One region of the Pseudobacillus badius genome, then DNA from elsewhere that is predicted to be linked to it. Evidence: riboswitches for the same ligand, from Rfam matches in the RefSeq annotation. Region 1 holds a riboswitch; each other region holds the start of a gene.

Region 1 (3,273 bases):
TAGCCGATCACACGCCTAATCTAGAAGAGCTATTAACAAACTTCCAGCGTGAGCATCACCATACAGATGATGAAGTGCGCTTTATTGCAAGCGGCCATGGCGTCTTCGTTATTCAAGGCAAGGACGGCCGGTTTTTTGAGGTACACCTCAACCCTGGGGATCTTATTTCGGTTCCAGAAAGCGTCCGTCATTATTTTACATTGTCTGATGACCGCAAAGTGGTTGCTGTCCGGATTTTTGTCACTGAAGAGGGCTGGGTGCCGGTTTACTAAAAGAGCAGTGCCCGTCCAGCTTTAACGGCAGTCTGTGCAAATAGGCGAAAGGCAGATGGAGATTGACCAAATGGCAGAGGAGGACATTTTATGGGAGTAACAGCGACTTATCTGTTTCCGGCACATCCCGATCAGGAAAAGAGAGCGGAGCAATATGCTTTGGGCCTCACCGTCGGTTCCTGGACAGATATCCCGCATCTTGAGCGGCAGCAGCTGCAGAAAAATAAAGGAGAGGTTGTATCGGTAGAAAAGGGTGAAAAGAAGGATACGGTAAAAATCCATTATCCATCCGCCAATTTTTCTGCGGATCTTCCGGCAATCTTAACGACCGTTTATGGGAAGCTTTCTTTTTTCGAAGGTCATGAGCTGATTGATTTAACCTTTGATGAGGAACTGCTTCGGCAATTTCCCGGTCCGCGCTTTGGCGTGGAAGGTGTGAGGGAGCAGTTGAGCCTTTATGACCGTCCGTTGCTGATGGCTATTTTTAAGGGTGTGATAGGAAGGGATTTGTCCTTTTTCTCTGCTCAGTTGGAGGATTTGCTGGCAGGGGGCATTGATTTAATCAAGGATGACGAAATTCTTTTTGAAAACGAGCTGACACCTTTTGAGAAGAGAATCATCGCGGCCAAAGATATTATTAGACGCCATTATGAACATACAGGGCAAAAGGCTTTATATGCAGTGAATGTATCTGGGAGATCAAACGAGCTGCATGCGAAGGCCGAACGGGCGCAAGAGCTTGGCGCGAATGCTTTATTATTCAACGTTCACGCCTATGGCTTGGATACGCTGCAAGCGCTGCGCGAGAATGACAATATTCGCTTGCCGATTATGGCCCATTCGGCTTTATCGGGTGTACTGGCTGGACAGCCGGGCGGCTATTCTTATTCGTTGCTAGTGGGAAAACTGACACGCATGACAGGCGGGGACTTTTCGCTGTTTCCAAGCCCATATGGCAATGTAGCTATCCCATCTGCGGATGCCTTGGCGATTGGCCGCGCACTAACAGAAGAAAGTTATTTTCAGCAAGCCTTTTCTGTGCCTTCAGCAGGGATTCATCCAGGAATGGTGCCGCAGCTGTTGAAGGATTTTGGCAGCGAAAGTTTGGTGATCAACGCAGGAGGCGGGGTATTTGGGCATCCGGACGGACCGATCAACGGTGCGCAGGCTTTCCGGGCAGCTATTCATGCCGGTGTGAGAAATATTTCTTTGCCGGAAGCGGCTGAAATGTCTGAACCCTTAAAGAGAGCGATCGACCAATGGGGAATTGTAACGACTTCATAAAGCGGTTGTTTAGGCTGTCCAACAAGCGGGCGTTTGCCCGTCGTTTCAAAGTTATTTCATTTTTCACGCTTTTTTATAAAAAAGCTATTGACAGTCTAGAAAGATAGTGAAATAATCCTAGTTAACTTATAAGAATGATTAACTTAATAATGCGACCTTATCAAGAGCAGGTGGAGGGATGAGCCCTATGAAGCCCGGCAACCGACTTACATGTAAGCACGGTGCTAATTCTCACAGCAGCAATGCTGAAAGATAAGAAGTTGTTTTTTCGAAAACCTCTTCTTATCGAAGAGGTTTTTTGTATAGAAAGGCAGGTTGATGCAAAATGAGCATATTTATCACCCGTATTCATGAACTGGCAGAAATAAAAGCCGAGCTGGCTGAACGAGACTGGTTTATGGGCACTAGCGGCAATTTATCTATAAAGATTCAGAATAATCCGCTCCAGTTCCTTGTGACAGCCAGCGGAAAAGACAAGCGGAAGAGCACGAATGAAGATTTTTTGATTGTTGACAAAGACGGCAGGCCCGTCGGTGAAACCAATGTAAAGCCTTCAGCGGAAACGCTTCTTCATTGCGAAATCTATGAGCGATCAAACGCAGGCTGCAGCCTTCACGTTCATACGGTAGCTAATAATGTGGTCTCCGAGCTGTATGGCGATGAAGGAAAAGTAGTATTTAAAGGGCAGGAACTGATTAAAGCATTTGGCCGTTGGGAAGAAGACGCGGAGTGGGAAGTGCCGATCATTGATAACTATGCTGAGATTCCCAGGCTGGCAGCTGCGCTGGCCCCATATGTAAAGGCTGATCAAGGAGCGGTTCTGATCCGCAGCCATGGGATTACCGTCTGGGGAAAGGATGGCTTCGAGGCTAAAAAAGTACTTGAAGCATGTGAATTTCTATTTGAGTACCATCTGGCTCTTTTGCAAGCAAAGGCAAACTTACAGGCGATTAAGCAACTATAACACGCATTTATGATAAGGAATGGCGGGAAGGAATTTGCTTCAAAGAATGGAGCATACAGGAATGACGGTAAAGGATTTAGAGAGGTCGGTTTCCAGCTTCTAGGGCGCCTCGATCACCCAAATGGCAGCATAAAGATGGCTTTCATCGGAACAGAGGACAAAAACAGGACGAAAATTGAGCTGCTGGAAGGCTATCATGATTCACTGCCGGCAGAAGGAAAAGTACACCATTTAGCGTTAAAGGCGGAGAATGTAGAGGAAGAGACAGCAAGGCTGAAGGACGCTGGTGCCCGCTTCATTGAAACGGAAAGTACAGAGCTGCCGAACGGCGCCCGTTACCTATTCTTTGAAGGGCCGGACGGGAATAGCTCGAATTATTTGAAATCAATTAATTTACAGAAAATATTCAGGGGGAGTTTAGATGAGAAAATTATTTAAAAAGCTGGCTGTGTCCGGTTTAACCTTCACACTATTGTTGACCGGCTGTTCAGCGGGTGAAGAAGGAGCTTCATCATCCAGTGGAAAGACGCCGGGGAAAATTGAAAATGTACCCGAACGATTCGCAAACGGGGAAGAAGTGAAAGTAAAAGTAATCCGCAAAATTGGCGGTGATGACCATACCGCCCAGTTTTTAGCCGGAGCAAAAAAAGAGGGCGAGGAGCTCGGTTTTAAAGTGGATATTTTCACGGCCAACGGCGATACAGCAAAATTCCATGATGCCATTGCACAAGCGGCGAATCAGGATTACGACGG
Region 2 (3,273 bases), on a different contig from region 1:
ACAACTTGAAGAAATCAGCCGCTGTACAGGTGCTTGGGCCCTATCCTTCTATTGCTGATGAATTGGGGTACAGCAATGCCAATTAAGATGAGCGTAATGCCGGCTGCTTGCCCAAACGTCAGGTGTTCACCAACGATGAACATCGCCCCGATCATAGCTGCTGGCAGCTCTGCCGCGCCAAGAATCGTTGCCATCCCCGGTTCAACGTGCGGCGTGCCGAGCGCAAACAGAATAACGGGCACGAGCACTCCGAGCAGTCCGACAAGCACCCCGTACTTCCATAAGCCGCCAGTTAACGTGCCGTCCGTGATAAAAGCCGGCGACACAAATAAAAAAGCCGTCAACAGCCCGCCGGCAGAAATAATAAAGCTTTTTTGAATAGCCGGTACTTCTTTTCCTGCCTTTCCGCTGAAGAAAAGGAATAAAGCAAACGTCAAGGCCGCCAAAAAGCCGGAAGCAATCCCTTTTGTGTGGCCGGTCCAGTCCATCCCTTCTGAAGATATTCCAGCGGCAAGAAGAGTGCCTGCCCACAACAGCAGAGCTGAAACGATCTTTGCACCAGATGGAAGAGCTTTCAAGTATAAGGATTCAATGAAAATCCCCATCCAGGTGAATTGAAAAAGCAGAACAATGGCAATAGAAGCCGAAAGATCTTGAATGCTCGTTGCGTAGAACACACCTGTTAAGCTTAACAGCACTCCCAGTCCAAGCAGCGCAGCTACTTGCTTGAATGTCAATGAAATGCGGGTCGTCAGCAAGAAAGGAATGAGCAGCAAAAGAAGGCCAAAAAGATATTGCGAGCCTGTCATCTGGCTCGCCTGGTAGCCTGCATTGGTTGCCAGCTTTACAACAGAGGCTTGGACTCCATAGCTGCAGGCCCCCGCTAAAATGAATAATGAATAACGAAGCTGATTCAACTTGACTCCTCCTTTATCTAATCTTCTTATTAGACAATGAGTCTAATAACCTGGTTGCCTTTTAAAAGTATATCCTTTCCATCGTTTATCCAACAATCCCTATAGAATATTCAAAATTTTCTATTGACTAATTTCAGCGAAAAAGATATGATATGTTCAATTCTTTTACTAATTGCATATCAACTTATTTCTTATCAAGAGAAGCCGAGGGGTCTGGCCCTATGACGCTTCAGCAACCAGCCGTTAGCGGGCCGAGGTGCTAAATCCAGCAAACTGCTTTGTCAGTTTGGAAGATAAGAAGGATCAAACATTTCCAATGTAAAGCCTTCTTAATTTTATTAAGAAGGCTTTTTCTTATGATTAAAGGAAAATCCAGAAAGGATGGACAGCATGAAATTATTAGATAGACTGCAAACCGAAGTGCTGACAGCTGACGGTGCCATGGGCACCCTCCTCTATTCCTACGGCATTGATTTCTGTTATGAGGAACTCAACGTGGAAAAACCCGAAATTATTGAAAAAATTCACCTTGACTATATACAAGCCGGCGCAGATATTATTCAAACTAACACCTATAGCGCCAATGCCTTGAAGCTTGCCAGATACGGGATGGAAAACCGTACAGAGGAACTGAACAAAGCGGCCGTGCGCATTGCCAAGCAAGCAGCCGCACCTGAGCAGCGGTTTGTGTTAGGAACGATCGGCGGCATAAGAGGCATTCGAAAAAGCAGCGCCTCTCTTTCTGAGATAAAATCAGCTTTTCAGCAGCAAGCAGAGGCGATTTTACAAGAATCCCCCGATGGTCTCCTGCTGGAAACCTATTATGATTTTGAAGAGTTAACCACTGTTTTGCAATTGCTGCGCAAGGTCACGGACTTGCCAATCGTTTCCCAAGTGTCTATGCATGAACCCGGCATTTTGCAAAACAGACTTTCATTAAACGAAGCTTTCAAGCAACTGGAATCCTTAGGGGCAGACATTGTAGGCGTCAACTGCCGCCTTGGCCCTTACCACACCATCCAGGCACTTGAAGAGGTGACGCTTCCTGAAAAAGCCTTTTTATCCGCCTACCCTAACGCAGGCCTTCTTGATGTCGAAGACGGACGGGTCGTCTATGAGTCTGAAGCCGACTACTTTGGCCAGGCTGCTGTTCAACTGCGCAATGAAGGAGTCCGGCTCATTGGCGGCTGCTGCGGAACCACGCCCAAACACATCGAAGCAGCCAAAAAAGCACTCACTGGCCTCGCGCCGATTACCGAGAAAAAAGTCATTGCCCAAAAACCGATTGTCATCAAAGAACCTGCCCCTTTGGTTGTACCGCCGCTCCATGAACAGGTCAAAAAAGAACGGACGATTATTGTGGAGCTTGATACGCCCAAGCATTTAGATACAGCTGCTTATATTAAAGGAGCTAAGGCATTGCAGCAAACAGGCATGGCTGCTATTACAATGGCAGATAATTCTCTTGCCTCTCCGCGCGTGAGCAATTTAGCGATGGGTTCTTTGCTGAAGGTACAGCACCACATCCGTCCGCTTGTCCATATCACCTGCCGAGACCGGAATCTGATTGGTTTGCAATCCCATCTCATGGGGCTTCACGCTCTTGGGCTGCACGACGTCCTTGCGATCACTGGAGACCCCACAAAAGTTGGCGATTTCCCGGGGGCAACCTCTGTCTATGATGTATCCAGCATGGAACTCATTCAATTGATTAAACAGTTGAACGAAGGCATTTCGTTTTCAGGAAAGCCGCTGAAACAAAAAGCGAACTTCTCAGTTGCCGCGGCCTTTAACCCGAATGTGCGTATACTGGACCGGGCTGTCAAGCGCTTGGAGAAAAAAATCGCGTGCGGAGCTGATTATTTCATTACCCAGCCCGTCTTTACTAAAGAAAAGATTGTTGAAATATATGAAGCGACGAAGCATTTGCCAACACCGATTTTTCTTGGCATCATGCCGCTGACAAGCTCAAGAAACGCTGAATTCCTTCATCATGAAGTGCCCGGCATCAAGCTCTCAGAAGAAACGCTGGCCAGAATGAAAGCATATGAGCATGATAAGGAAGCCGCTGCACGAGAAGGCGTGACGATTGCGAAAGAATTGATCGATACAGCTGCCAAGCTGTTTAACGGTATCTATATTATTACACCTTTTATGCGTTATGATATGTCCATTGAATTGATCCATTACATCGAAGAGTTAGATGGAAAAACAAAGGAAAGAGGGATCCCTCATGCCGAAACAATATCCAATTGAACAAGAGCTGGAAAAACGAATTTTATTTTTAGACGGCGCTATGGGAACAATGCTCCAACAGGCCAATTTGACAGAAAACGATTTTGGCGGCGAACAATAT
Region 3 (3,273 bases), on a different contig from region 1:
GAATTGTGCGGGCCGGCGGCTGGACCCCGGATGTCATGCCAAAGCCGACAGATGTTTGGCAGGCGCTTGTTCGCGGGTTTGCCGATAGAACATTAATTTTTGATTTAGCAGCCAGCTTCCAGCGCTTGTTTATCGGCTTGCTGATTTCTTTGGCGCTCGGCGTGGGCCTGGGCATTTTGCTGGCGAAATCAAAAACAGCTGATGAAACGCTGGGCTCGCTTATATTGGCGCTTCAAAGCGTACCAAGCATTGTCTGGCTGCCGCTTGCTATTATGTGGTTTGGCTTGAATGAAAAATCGGTTATTTTTATTGTTGTTCTCGGAGGCACGCTCGTTATGACTATTAATATGCGGATGGGCATTAAAAGTGTGGCTCCTCTTTATATTCGGGCAGCGCAAACAATGGGCTCGCGGGGAATCGATTTATTTGTCAGGGTTATTTTTCCGGCGGCTATTCCTTATGCTGTGACAGGTGTGCGGCTGGCTTGGGCATTTGCCTGGCGCGCGCTGATGGCCGCTGAGATTTTAAGTACAGGACCGGGACTCGGCTATACATTGAAGTATGCCTCTGATTTTGGAGATATGAGTCTGGTGATCGCTGTCATGATTTTAATTGGCATCATCGGCAGCATCGTCGATTATGCATTTTTCCAAAGAGTGGAGAAGAATGTGATGCGCCGCTGGGGATTGGAAACGAATTAATACTTTAGGCGAGTGAGGGAGAAATGATGAAAAAGAAGCTTGGCTACTTTAGCTTGATGATGCTGTTGTTAGCTGGTGTGTTATCCGGCTGCAATGCTGCAGAAGAAGGAAAAAGCGGAGAGAAAAAGAAAGTTGTGATCGGTTATTTTCCAAACCTTGACCATGTACCGGCTATGATTGCCAGGGAAAAGGGCTATTACGAGGAAGCGCTCGGCAAGGAAGTCAATGTGGAATATAAATCATTCCCGGATGGCGGGGCTTTTATGGTGGCGCTGAAAACAGGCGATGTTCAAGCAGGGCTCGTGGGACCCGGTCCAGTGATGAATAACTTTACGAACGGAGCCGATGTTAAAATTGTTGCTGGCAGCTCTTCAGGGGGCACTACCATCGTTGCCCGCAAAGGAAGCGGCATTCATTCAGTCAAAGACTTTGCCGGCAAAACATTTATTACGCCGGGAGTCGGCTGCACGCACGACGTTCAGATGGAAACATTTATCAAGGACTTCGGCATTGAATCGAATCGCATCGGCGGCACGCTGAAGCATACAACAGGCAAGCCGGCCCAATATGCAGGATTGTTTGAATCTGGAAGAGTTGATATAGCGGCTGTTCCTGAACCTTGGGGGACGCTGCTCGTGAAAGAAGCAGGGGCTAAAGTCATCGTGGACAGCAATGAAATTTCCTTCGGCAAAACGTTGCCTAATTCCGTGCTGGCCACAAGCGGCAAACTAATAAAGGAAGACCCGGAGCTTGTACAAGAAATTGTAGATGCCCACCAGAAAGCGATCAAGTTTATTAATGAACATCCGGAAGAGGCGAAAAAGCTGACAATAGCAGCAATTAAAAGGGATACAAAGCAGGATTTAGCGAAGGACGTAGTGGACAATGCTTGGCAAAGAATCACGTATACAGCTGATGTTAATGAGAAAGTAGTTCAGGAATTTGCCAATTCTTCTTACGACTTAAAGTTTTTAAAGGAGCAGCCTGATTTTTCAGCACTGATCGATCAACAGTTTGCTCAAAAATAAATAATTAGAAAAACCCTTGCCATTTCGATCATTTTACTGTACATTTAAAAAAATCAAAATTTTATAAGTTCTTATCAAGAGAAGCGGAGGGACTGGCCCGAAGATGCTTCAGCAACCGGCTATATAAAGTCAAGGTGCTAATTCCAGCGGGAGTGATCCCGGAAGATGAGAGGAAGATCATGAAAAGCCTTCTTCTTTAAGAAGGCTTTTTATTTTTTTATATAAAGGAGAGAGGGAAATGTCGCATACACACATCGAAACATTGCTGGCGCAAATTGGAAATAGAAGTGAATCCGTAACAGGAACGGTGAACGTCCCTGTTTACTTTTCTACCGCTTATCGTCATGAAGGCATCGGCCGTTCTACTGGTTATGATTATATTCGTACAGGAAACCCGACGCGCCAAACCCTGGAAAAAGCCATTGCTGATTTGGAAGGCGGGGATGCGGGTTTTGCTTTTTCCTCTGGGATGGCTGCCATTCAAACACTTTTGGCGCTCTCAGAACCCGGAGAGGAGTGGATTGTTTCCGCTGATTTATATGGCGGCACGTACCGCCTGTTTGAAAGAGGCTGGAGAAAGTTCGGATTGTCGTTCCTTTACGACAGCTTTCAAGATATAAACGAAACAAAAAAGAAAATCACAGATAAAACGAAGGTTCTCTTCTTAGAAACGCCGACGAATCCGCTCATGCAGGAGGCAGATCTCGAGGCTGCGGCTAACTTAGCCAAAGAACATGATTTGCTGCTGATTGTCGATAACACGTTCTATACTCCTTTTTTGCAGCGCCCGCTCACTCAGGGAGCCGATATTGTCATTCATAGCGCAACCAAATATTTGGGAGGGCATAATGACGTCCTGGCTGGCTTGATTGCTGTGAAAGGAGAGAGGCTCGCGCTTGCTGTAGCGGAAATGCAAAATGCGGCTGGCGCGGTATTGGCTCCTCTCGATTCCTGGCTTCTTATGCGGGGCATGAAAACGCTAAGTTTGCGCATGAGACAGCATGAAGAAAATGCGAAGCAAATTTCAGAGTTTCTGCGATGTTGTCCTGAAGTAACCGATGTTTTATATCCAGGGCGAGGAGGAATGCTGTCGTTTCGGCTGGCGTCGGAAACATGGGTCAATAGCTTCTTGGCGAATTTGCGCCTGATTTCGTTCGCTGAAAGCCTTGGAGGAGTGGAGAGCTTTATTACCTATCCGGCAACACAGACCCATATGGATGTGCCTGAAGAGGTTCGTGTTCAAAACGGCGTGTGCAATCGGCTGCTCCGCTTTTCGGTTGGAATTGAGCATCCGGCAGATTTAATAGCAGATTTAACGCAAGCTTTTAAGAAAATGAAGGGGTGAGAATGATGAGCAGTGAATATTCTTTTCAAACCAAATTGTTGCACAACCGCCATAAATTCGATGAGGCAACCGGGGCAGTCAGCGTGCCGATTCAACATGCTTCAACGTTTCATCAGAAAGACTTTGATCAATTTGGCAGCTATGATTACAGCCGTTCCGGAAATCCGACGAGGGAAGCGCTGGAGACAGCTATTGCTGA

Evidence for each region. Region 1 has a riboswitch for S-adenosylmethionine ahead of B1A98_RS17895 (methylthioribulose 1-phosphate dehydratase). Riboswitches for the same ligand answer to the same signal wherever they lie in the genome.
Region 2: another riboswitch for S-adenosylmethionine. It lies ahead of B1A98_RS14305 (bifunctional homocysteine S-methyltransferase/methylenetetrahydrofolate reductase); the one in region 1 lies ahead of B1A98_RS17895 (methylthioribulose 1-phosphate dehydratase).
Region 3: another riboswitch for S-adenosylmethionine. It lies ahead of B1A98_RS00945 (methionine biosynthesis PLP-dependent protein); the one in region 1 lies ahead of B1A98_RS17895 (methylthioribulose 1-phosphate dehydratase).

What each region holds. Positions count from the first base shown of each region.
Region 1 covers NZ_MWMM01000018.1:36,066-39,338, reverse strand. The annotation lists gene B1A98_RS17905 (1,2-dihydroxy-3-keto-5-methylthiopentene dioxygenase) at 1-272, shown strand, start outside; gene B1A98_RS17900 (2,3-diketo-5-methylthiopentyl-1-phosphate enolase) at 363-1,556, shown strand; SAM riboswitch class I at 1,711-1,815, shown strand; gene B1A98_RS17895 (methylthioribulose 1-phosphate dehydratase) at 1,882-2,520, shown strand; gene B1A98_RS17890 (VOC family protein) at 2,656-2,958, shown strand; gene B1A98_RS17885 (sugar ABC transporter substrate-binding protein) at 2,942-3,273, shown strand, end outside.
Region 2 covers NZ_MWMM01000009.1:70,164-73,436, reverse strand. The annotation lists gene B1A98_RS14310 (EamA family transporter) at 15-917, opposite strand; SAM riboswitch class I at 1,106-1,217, shown strand; gene B1A98_RS14305 (bifunctional homocysteine S-methyltransferase/methylenetetrahydrofolate reductase) at 1,308-3,173, shown strand; gene metH (methionine synthase) at 3,151-3,273, shown strand, end outside.
Region 3 covers NZ_MWMM01000001.1:190,906-194,178, forward strand. The annotation lists gene B1A98_RS00935 (ABC transporter permease) at 1-701, shown strand, start outside; gene B1A98_RS00940 (aliphatic sulfonate ABC transporter substrate-binding protein) at 728-1,729, shown strand; SAM riboswitch class I at 1,798-1,901, shown strand; gene B1A98_RS00945 (methionine biosynthesis PLP-dependent protein) at 1,968-3,074, shown strand; gene metC (cystathionine beta-lyase) at 3,080-3,273, shown strand, end outside.